Regions from separate parts of the Knoellia sp. p5-6-4 genome, predicted to be linked through region 2. Evidence: riboswitches for the same ligand, from Rfam matches in the RefSeq annotation. Region 2 holds a riboswitch; each other region holds the start of a gene.
What was found. Region 2 has a riboswitch for cyclic di-AMP ahead of P2F65_RS11400 (C40 family peptidase). Riboswitches for the same ligand answer to the same signal wherever they lie in the genome.
Positions count from the first base shown of each region.

Region 1: it holds a riboswitch for cyclic di-AMP, as region 2 does, so the genes downstream of both, P2F65_RS10835 (transglycosylase family protein) here and P2F65_RS11400 (C40 family peptidase) in region 2, are expected to answer to the same signal.
Region 3: it holds a riboswitch for cyclic di-AMP, as region 2 does, so the genes downstream of both, P2F65_RS17310 (C40 family peptidase) here and P2F65_RS11400 (C40 family peptidase) in region 2, are expected to answer to the same signal.

Region 1 covers NZ_JARGZF010000001.1:2,224,108-2,227,367, forward strand. The annotation lists gene P2F65_RS10830 (threonine/serine exporter family protein) at 1-1,294, shown strand, start outside; cyclic di-AMP (ydaO/yuaA leader) riboswitch at 1,497-1,676, shown strand; gene P2F65_RS10835 (transglycosylase family protein) at 1,686-2,411, shown strand; tRNA gene P2F65_RS10840 (tRNA-Thr) at 2,559-2,631, shown strand; gene P2F65_RS10845 (GAF and ANTAR domain-containing protein) at 2,726-3,260, opposite strand, start outside.
Region 2 covers NZ_JARGZF010000001.1:2,346,023-2,349,282, reverse strand. The annotation lists gene P2F65_RS11410 (DsbA family oxidoreductase) at 1-365, opposite strand, end outside; gene P2F65_RS11405 (DUF305 domain-containing protein) at 435-1,151, shown strand; gene P2F65_RS11400 (C40 family peptidase) at 1,260-1,991, opposite strand; cyclic di-AMP (ydaO/yuaA leader) riboswitch at 1,995-2,189, opposite strand; gene P2F65_RS11395 (metal-dependent transcriptional regulator) at 2,338-3,033, opposite strand; gene P2F65_RS11390 (deoxyribodipyrimidine photo-lyase) at 3,053-3,260, shown strand, end outside.
Region 3 covers NZ_JARGZF010000003.1:9,639-12,898, reverse strand. The annotation lists gene P2F65_RS17320 (adenylate/guanylate cyclase domain-containing protein) at 1-382, shown strand, start outside; gene P2F65_RS17315 (hypothetical protein) at 399-611, opposite strand; gene P2F65_RS17310 (C40 family peptidase) at 708-1,190, opposite strand; cyclic di-AMP (ydaO/yuaA leader) riboswitch at 1,198-1,362, opposite strand; gene P2F65_RS17305 (putative immunity protein) at 1,642-2,076, opposite strand; gene P2F65_RS17300 (hypothetical protein) at 2,085-2,636, opposite strand; gene P2F65_RS17295 (hypothetical protein) at 2,840-3,154, shown strand; gene P2F65_RS17290 (glutaredoxin domain-containing protein) at 3,213-3,260, shown strand, end outside.

The DNA.
Region 1 (3,260 bases), 120 kb from region 2:
GGCGCTGCGGGTGGGGGAACTGATGCTGCGCTGTGGGGCGGGCGCGCCGCAGGTCGAGTCGAGCGTCACCGCCGTCGCCGCCGCGGCCGGCCTCGACAACCTCGAGGTCGACATCACCCTGCAGTCGCTGCTCGTGCAGTGCACGACCAGCTCGGGCGGCCAGATCACCATGCTGCGCGTCGTGCGCTCGGCGACGCGCGACTTCGCCCGGCTCGTCGCCGTGCACGAGTTCGTCGAGAACCTCGTGGCCGGCAGCTACGACCGTGAGGCGGCCGCGGCGCGGTTGCGGGAGATCCGGCGGATGCCACGGTTCTGGCCGCGCTGGGTGGTGCACGGCTCGATGGGGGTGCTGTCCGCCGCGGTCGCGATCATGCTCGGCGCCTCGCTGTCCGCCTCGCTCGTCGCAGGCGTCTCGGCCGTCTTCGTCGACAGCACAGCCCGCAGGCTGGGGGCGCGGGGCCTGCCCGAGTTCTACCAGTGCGCGATCGGCGGGTTCATCGCCACGGCCATCGCGTGGGGCGCGTTCTCCGTGGGGGCGGCCGGCGCGCTGCCGGTGAGCTCTGCGGACTTCGCCTACATCGTGGCGGGCGGCATCGTGGTGCTCCTGCCCGGGCGGACGGTCGCCTCGGCATTCGAGGACGTCATCTCGGGCTACTCGGTGACAGGAGCCGGCCGCATGTTCGGCGTGCTCCTCACCACGGCGGGCATCATCCTGGGCGTCGCCGCCGCGCTGTCGATGACGCTGAAGCTGACGGCTGCCCTCGACCTGTCGCTGGCCTCGCCCAGCATCCTCGAGCTGAGGGCGACCGACGCGCCGGTGGTGCTCGGTGTGCTCGGTGCCATCGTCGTCGGCCTGGCGGGCGCCGTCTCGCTGCGCTCGCGGCGCGAGCTGGTCCTGCCGACAGGCCTGCTCTGCGGGGCAGGGGTGGGACTGTCGCTGGTCGTGAGCCTCGTGCCCGGCCTCGGAGCGCTGACGGCAGCAGGCCTGGCCAGCATCGCCCTCGGGTTCGTCGGGCGGCTGGTGGCGCTGCGGATGGGGGCACCGGCCATGGTGCTCGTCGTGCCCGCGTCCTACGGCCTCCTGCCGGGTCTGGCCATATTCCGGGGTCTCTACGAGATGGTGACGCACGCGTCGGCAGACGCCGGCAGCCTCTCCCTCCAGGGCGGCATCACGACGCTGTTGGGGGCGTTCGCGGTCCTGCTGGCCATCGCCACCGGGACCACGCTCGGTGAGCTCCTCGGCGCGCCGTTCGACCACCGGATGGTCCAGAAGCGCCGGGCCCGACGGCGGTGACGTCGCGGCGCGACACCGCGCCCGCGGCATACCCGGTCAAAACCTGCCGAGGCGGGCCGCCAAAAGATCACGAACGGATTACGGCGAACTGCTTGTCGCGATTCGACAACCCCCGGTACCGTCTTCGCTTGGCACCGATTGCCGCCGGGTTCAGCGCCTTTCTCCCGGGTCTCACAACTTCACACAGCACACCCAAGCACGCACACCCGCAGCGCCTAACCTCGTCCGGCGGGTGTTTCGCCGGGAGATCCCCGGGCAGGACGAGGGTGGGGGAACCAACTCGGCCCGCTCCGGCGGGCCTTGGGGTGAAGCCGGTCCGCCGGCCGGGCGCCTGACAGCCCGAACCCGACAGCTCACCTCTTCGGCGCACGTCAGGAGAGGATCCCCGCGCATGTTCTATGCCCCGAAGCACTCCGCTCGGAAGCAGAGCCCCGTCCGCCGGCGCATGGCCGGCGTCGCTGTTGCCGGAGTCGCCACCGTCGGCGCCGGCCTCGCCACCGCCTCCGGCGCCCAGGCCGGCACCGTCTGGGACCGCCTCGCCAGCTGCGAGAGCGGCGGCCGGTGGAACATCAACACCGGCAACGGCTACTACGGCGGCCTTCAGTTCTCGTACAGCACGTGGAAGGCGTTCGGCGGCCAGCGCTACGCCTACACCGCCGACCGCGCGAGCAAGGCCCAGCAGATCATGGTCGCCCAGAAGGTCCTCCAGGTGCAGGGCCCCGGCGCCTGGCCGCACTGCAGCGTCGTCGCGGGCCTCACCCGCACCAACGGCGGTGCCGTCAACGCGGGCTCGACCGTGGCTGCCTCGCGGTCGAGCGCACGCACCGCGGTCCCGGCCCGCTCCACCAGCTCGACGGGGAAGCTGGCCGTCGACGGCATCCGCGGCCCCCTCACCAACGCCGCCATCGAGCGCTGGGTCGGCGGCTCGGTCAACGGCAGCCTCTCGCGCACCGACATCCAGCGCCTGCAGCGCCGGGTCGGCTCGGCTCCCGACGGCATCATCGGCCCCAAGACGGTGCGCGCCCTGCAGACCACGATCGGCGCACCCCGCACCGGCGCCCGCTACCTCGACCGCGACACCGTCCGCGCCCTGCAGCGCTACCTGAACGCTCGCTGACGCCTCGCGCGCTGGCCGAACGGGGTCCTGCCCACCTCATCGTGGGCAGGACCCCGTTCGTATGCCGTGCGCCGACCCTGTGGGTTGCGGGCACCGGCGGGTGTGCCGGGTACGATTTCGGCGATCCCGCGGCATCGGTGCGGGCTCGCCGGCGTGGCGCAATTGGCAGCGCACCTGTCTTGTAAACAGGTGGTTAGGGGTTCGAGTCCCCTCGTCGGCTCTCTGGCCAGCGACGAGGTGCCTCCCCGCGCCCGCTGGGACCGGCCCACCGGGCTCCCCCGGATGCTGGTGCAGCACGGGACGGGCGATGAAACTCAGCCGAGCTGCTGCCGGTGGGCGGTGTTGATCCGCTCGGCGAGGGCAGCGAGCTTGGTGTTGGTCCGGCTCGAGGCGCTGCGCAGGATGGCGAAGGCCTCCTCGTCATCGACCGAGTGGGCGGCCATCAGCAGCCCGACCGCCTTCCCGATCTCACGGTTGCTGTCCAGTCCCCGGCGCAGGCTCTCGACACTGGACAGGTGCTCGGCGGCCGCGAGCGCCACCGAGGTGAAGGCCGCCAGCATGGCGCCGACACCGACCGACTCCTCGGTCAGGGCTCCCGGGGTGTCGGAGAAGATGTTCAGGGCTGAGCGTCCGCCGGCTCCCTGCTGGAGCCTGAACCCGAGCATGCCGCGGATCGGCGTCCTGCTCAGCGTGAGCTCGGCGAGGACGGGCCACGTCGATGACGAGGCGATGTCCTCGTCGCGTTGGACGGAGTCCCCGACGATGCTGTCGAGGCACGGCCCCTCCTGTGCCTCGCTCTCCAGGCTGTCCATGAGGCGCGCCACGGCATCACTGGCCGCGAGCGTGCGC
Region 2 (3,260 bases):
GCCGCCTGCAAAGCGGGGCCGCCCTGCACCAGGCCCAGTGCCACCAGGCGGTGGGCGTCGAAGGAGTTGGCGTCGACCTGGGCGTCGATGTCCATGTCGATGCCGTCGGGCCGGCCGATGATCGCGGCCCGCTCGACCATGCGCCGGGCCTCGTCGAGGTTGGTGCTGTGCCGGTGAGCCAGCCGCTCGACGACCAGGACGCCCTCACCGGCCGGCTTGCCAGGGTCCAGCTCGAACGCGTGGTAGGTCACCGTCACCTCGGACGGCTGGGCGCTCTCCGCGATGGCCTGCTCGAGCCGCCGCTTGCCGATGTAGGACCACGGGCAGACGACGTCCACCCACACCTCGATCTCCACCTCGCTCATGGGCCCATCCTCACACGGACGCGCGGGTCGGGCCCGGGGCCAAAGGACGCTCCTGCCTACGATGACGGCATGAAGCCACCGCTCCGGACCCACCTGCCCCAGCCGCGGCACGCACGGCGGTCTGCCGCCTCGGTGGTCGTCGTGATCGCCGCCGCCACCGTCCTGGCCGCCTGCGGGGACGGCGACACGACGCCCATGGGCGACCACGGCGCGATGATGTCGTCGACCACGCGGACGGCCGGCCGCTCCCCCAGCGGCCAGGCGACGACGCGCGCTCCCGGCGCGACCGGCTCGGCCACCGCCGGCACCCCCGCCGCCGGACCCCACAACCAGGCCGACATCGACTTCGCCGCGGGCATGGTCCCGCACCACCAGCAGGCCCTGGTCATGGCCGACATGGCGCTCGCCCACGGTGGGACCGACGACTTCGTCGCGCTCGCCAGGGCGATCAAGGCCGCCCAGAAGCCGGAGATCGACCAGATGTCGGGGTGGCTGGCCGGATGGGGCCAGCCGGTGCCCGAGGGCGGCGGCCACATGGGCCACTCCGGCATGGGGATGATGAGCCAGCAGGAGCTCGACGACCTCGACGCGATCGAGGGCATCGGGTTCGAGGGCATGTGGCTGGTCATGATGATCGAGCACCACGAGGGAGCGATCGCCATGTCCCGCACCGAGCTCGACAGGGGCGCCAACGCCGAGGCGAAGAAGCTGGCGCAGTCCATCATCGAGTCCCAGACCGCCGAGATCGCCCAGATGAAGGCCATGAAGGACAAGCGCGCGAACTAGGAGCGAACGAGGACCTGCGCGGCGTCTCCGTCCGGGCGGACGCGACGGCCCCCGACCACGTGGTCGGGGGCCGTCGGCGGTTTCGCGAGGCGTCGTGGAGGTCGGCCGTCAGGGACGCCCGTAGGTGACGTCGGAGGACCAGATGTCGCGCAGGTCGACAGCCTTGCCCGTGCGCGGGGAGTCCCACATCTTGCCGTCCCCGGCGTAGATGCCCATGTGGTGGGCGGGGGCGCCGAAGAACACGAGGTCGCCCGGCTGCGGGTCGGAGACCGGCGTCACCGCCTGGCGCTGCTCCTCGGCGGTGCGGGGCAGGTCGATCCCGATCTGGCGGAAGACGTACTGCGTGTATCCCGAGCAGTCGAAGCCGGTCTCGGGCGACGTGCCGCCGTAGCGGTACATGATGCCCTGGTACTGCGCGGCGATCCCGAGGATGCCGCCCGCTGCGGGCTTGAGCGGCGCCCGCTCGACCGAGCGGCTGGCGGCCTGCTCGGTGCGCTCCGACTGCGGCTGCGGCTCGGGCGCGGGCTCCGGGCGGGGCGCCGGCTTCGGCTCGGGCTTCGCGGTGGCCGTGAAGCCGATGACGCCGAAGGCGTCCTGGGCGACCGGCGCAGCGGCCTCGGGTGCCTTGACCGCCACCGGTGCGGCGACCGAGCCGGTCTTGGGCTTCTCGGCCGGCGCGGCCTGCGAGGGGATCGCGAACGCGGCGACGAGGCCACCGGAGGCGGCGAGGACGGCCGAGGTCTTGACGGCCGGCTCGGCGGACTTCGCGACGATGTCGGTCAGCTCGGACAGGGGGTTGAAACGGCCTTGCGCACGGTGGCGCCCAGCGTGATGTGACACGGTTGAACCTCCAGCGCCTACGAGGTGAGCTGTCGGGTTCGGGTGGAGGTTGGTTTCACCCGGCCCTTGCCGTCTGCCACCCGTCCTAGCGGGCGCTCGCGGTGAGGGCTTCACCCCGAGGACGGCACCAGGGCCGCCCAGAAGTGGGTCCCCCGCTCCTGCCAAGCGGTGTGCTGAGACCCTCGGCGGTGACAGGACTAGGCGATCCGCTTCGAGCCGTCCTCCCGGGGGTGGAGGACCCCGACACGGTACACAACGGGCAAACCGAAAGTCACACTGCGGTCACGGCGAGTTCATGCAACAGCAGGAGAACGCACCCAAGGACCCCCACCGGGGCCGGAAAAGCTCAGACGACCGCGGCGAAGACGTGCTGGGCGACGTCGTGGGGCAGCGAGACGCCGGTCGACTCCGCAGCGCCCTCCCGGACGGCGATGACGCGCCCGTCCTCGCGGCGGACGTCGACGCGCTGCCCGGGGAGCAGGCCCGCCGAGGTGAGCAGGCTGAGCGCCTCGTGGTCGACCTGCACCGGCTCGCCGATGCGCCGCACCAGGACCGTCGCGGTGTCGGGCAGGGCCAGCTCGGCCAGGCTCTTGACCCCCACCCGGAACTCCTCGTTGGGCTCCTCGCCGAGCTCGTCGAGACCGGGGATGGGGTTGCCGTAGGGCGACTCGCGGTGGTCGCCGATCATGGCCAGGATCTTGCGCTCGACCCGCTCGGACATGACGTGCTCCCAGCGGCACGCCTCCTCGTGGACGTACTCCCACTCCAGGCCGATGACGTCGACCAGGAGGCGCTCGGCCAGGCGGTGCTTGCGCATGACCCTGGTGGCGATGAGCCGGCCCTCGTCGGTGAGCTCGAGGTGGCGGTCGCCCGAGAGGGTCAGCAGGCCGTCGCGCTGCATGCGGGCCACGGTCTGCGACACGGTCGGACCCGAGTGGCCGAGACGCTCGGCGATCCGGGCACGGAGGGGGACGATGCCCTCCTCGACGAGCTCGTAGATCGTCCGCAGGTACATCTCGGTCGTGTCGATCAGGTCCGTCACAGCCCCTAGCCTCTCATTCATGACCGTCACCGTCGTGTGGGTGAGACGTGATCTTCGCATGCGCGACCACCCCGCCCTGACGGCAGCAGCCGACGCCGGCGACTCGGTGCTGCCGCTGTTCGTGCTCGACCCGCGGCTCGTCGACCGGGCCACCCCGCGGCGCGACCACCTGCTCGCCTCGCTGCGCGCCCTCGACGACGCGATGGACGGCCACCTCGTGGTGCGGC
Region 3 (3,260 bases), on a different contig from region 2:
GATCAGCGGGCCGAACCACGCGGGTGCCGCGATCGCCGCCGCGACGGAGCTGGCCGACCGGACCAGCCGCCCCAACGCCTCACCCATGGGGCCGATCCCCGCCGGCACCGCCGTTCACACCGGCGACGCGTTCGTGGGGTCCACCGGCCCGGAGGGGACGGTCCACGACTTCACGGCGCTCGGCGACCCCGTCAACACCACCGCCCGGCTGGCGTCACTGGCCTGTGCCGGAGAGGTCATCGTCAGTGTGGCCGCCGCCGAGGCGTCCGGCACCAACATCGAGGGCCTCGAGCGCCGCAGGGTGGAGCTCCGCGGACGCTCCGCCCCGCTCGAGGTCGTCGTGCTCCGGGCGGCCCAGGCCGGGATGGCGGCGCGCTCCTGACGGCGGTGGCCCGCCGTCAGGAGCCGCGCCTCTCCTGCGTCCGTCGCTCCCGGTCGAGCCGGGCACGGCGGGCTGCCGCGACCTTGTCGGCCCGCTCCTGCTCGAGGCGCCGCACCGGGTCGTTGTGCTCGTCGAGCTGCGCCGGACCGTAGATCTGGTAGCCGAGGTGCTTGATCCGGTAGATGATCCGGTACCCGATCGAGAGACCTTCACGGTCCGCCTTCGCCACCACTGCTCCGATCGCCGCTGCCTGCTGCCTCCACACCCACAGTAGGCGTGTTGAGGCGTGTTCGGCCCGGCGACCCGGTCAGCGGACCCGACGACGTCAGCGGACCCTGGCGAACGTGACGGCTGACGTCCAGAGCCTGACCTTCGAGACGACCTTGCCGGGTCGCGGCGAGTGCCAGATGTAGCCGCTGCCGGCGTAGATCCCGACGTGGTAGATGCTGCGGGACCCGCCGAAGAACACGAGGTCGCCGGGACGGGCACTCGTGCGCGGGATCTTGATCGTGGCGTCGTACTGCTGCTGGGCCGTGCGAGGCAGGCGCCTGCCGACCTTGCCGTAGACGTACATCGTCAGTCCGGAGCAGTCGAAGCCGGTGCTGGGACTCGCTCCACCCCAGGTGTAGCGAACTCCGTTGAGGGAAGCGGCGACGCGCACTGCCTGGTAGCTGACCGAGGCGGGGACGGCGGCCTCCGCCCGTTCGGTGGACGAGGGGGCGACGAGCAGGCCGGCTGCGAGGAACAGGGCCATGAGGAGGGATGCCGCGCGGGCGGGCAGGGGGATGCGCAGGGTGGATGTGAGCATGGGGCGGCCAATCTTTCGGATCCGCCTGCGAAGAGTGACCTGTCGGGTTCGGGCGCCGAAAGATGGCCCGGCCGCAAAGCGGCTTCACCCCAAGGGACCTCATGACCTCGACGGCCGGGCCCCGCACTTCCTGGGTTCTCCGCCCCCACCACGGTCAGGGTGCTGCTGGCTTGTCGCCCGCGCGAGTGGTGGGGTTCGGCGTCCGCGCGGACCGCCCCACCTGATGGTGGGGACTGTGAAGCCCTCTGGGGGCGAGTCCTCGGCGTCCCGCCGGCTGCCTGGTGGGCCGGGGTGGCGTCGAGGCTTGGCGCCAGAGACTAGTTCGAACGAACTAGTTACTGCCAGAGGCAATCCGCCCGATTGGCCCTATTCATCCGCAATCTCGGAGCAATTTCAGCCATTTGGCGTAGGGGCCTCGTACAGGCGTCGTAGGTGCGCCGTCGCCGCCACGTCAGGCGGGGAAGGCCACCCGCACCAGGTCCCGGGGCACGCGCGCTTGCTGCCACCGTCGCTCCGCCGCCGCCGCAGCCGGGTCCCCCACTCCCGCCAGGCTGGCCGCGGTCGCTGCGTATGTCGCGGCGTGCGACGCGTGACGCGCGACGCGCGCCGTCGCCGCCGCATGCCCGGCCGCCCGGGCCGCGGCGCGGGCAGCGGGGTCTTCCGCCCGCCGGGCCGCGGCCTGTGCCGCCAGGGCAGCTGCGGCAGCCTCTCCCGCCCTGATCTCTCCCGCTGCCCAGGCGCGTGCGGCCTGCACCGCCGTGCGCGGGCGGTCGTCCCCGGGGCACGCCCGCTCGAAGGCGGGCAGCACGTGCTCGGCGCAGTCGGCTGCCCAGCGCGCCAGGGAACTGCGCCCCTGCCCGTCCAACCGTGTGGCGACCTCTCCCATGACGACCCCTAGTGCGCGAACCGGCTTGCGCCAGAGGAGGACTGCTCAGCGGAGCCTGTGCGTGCGGCCAGCAGGAACAGGACCCCGGAGACCACCGCAGGAACGAGGACGAGCGCGATGGACAGCGGTCGGGCCCACTGGTCACCCGCGCCGACCATGCTCAGCACCAGCGGCACGACGACGATGGCGAGCAGCAGCGCCCCGGCCTCGGCCGGACGCGAGAGGCCCAGCACCGCGAGCGCCACTCCCACGATCAGCACGAGCACCAGCCCTACCGGCCCGTTCTGGTCCTCCCAGTCGGACCAGCGCCCGTAGTCGAGCAGCTGCAGGACGCCGAAGGCGATGGGCACCAGGCTGACCACGGCGAGGACGGGCACGGCGACCGAGGGGCGCAGCCACGCCAGCAGACACAGCAGCCCCAGGGGCACCCCCACTGCGGCGATGAGGCCGATCGCCTCCCAGCCACCCACATCGGTCACCGTGTAGCCCACAAGCATCAGCGACGTGAAGCCGCCGAAGGCGGCCATCACCGCGAACCCGGCCCACCTCAGCGCTGACATCGACAACACCTCCGTCCCCTCACGGTGGGCTTCCGATTCCCTTGCCCGCCAGAGCCGTTGGTCCCCTGTGGTTGCCGTGACGAAGCACCGGCCGGCACGTGGACGGGGGGACCAACGCCTCTGACCGGCCGCCGGCCCCTCGCACAGGCTGGGCGTGGAAGGGCGAGGGCCGCCCCTCCGGCGCCACCCCGAGGAGGGAACCGATGACCGAGCACGGCATGGCCGTGACGACCCACACAACCGAGATGCGCCAGATCCGTGAGGCGAACGCGGCCCTGGCGCGAGGCGCGCACCCGACCGCGCGGTCGATCGGACTCCGCAGCAGCTTCGCCGACGACGCGGTGCTCTTGCGCCTCAGGCCCGTCGGCCCACCGTCGTACCCCTACGTCTACGGCGTGTTCGCCCGCGACGAGCGTCGGCACCACGACGGCCGAGGCGTGTCCATCGAGCTGCACACGGCACAGCTGCGAGCTATCAGCGCACAGCTGCACCTGCGCGGGCACGCCTGGGGCGTCTGACACCCAGCGGGCCGGGCCGCGGTGCCAGCGCCGCACCGCCGGCGGCTACCGTTGCCGCATGCCCGCCCCTCCCCCACCGCCCGACACGAGGTCGTCGACCGTGCGG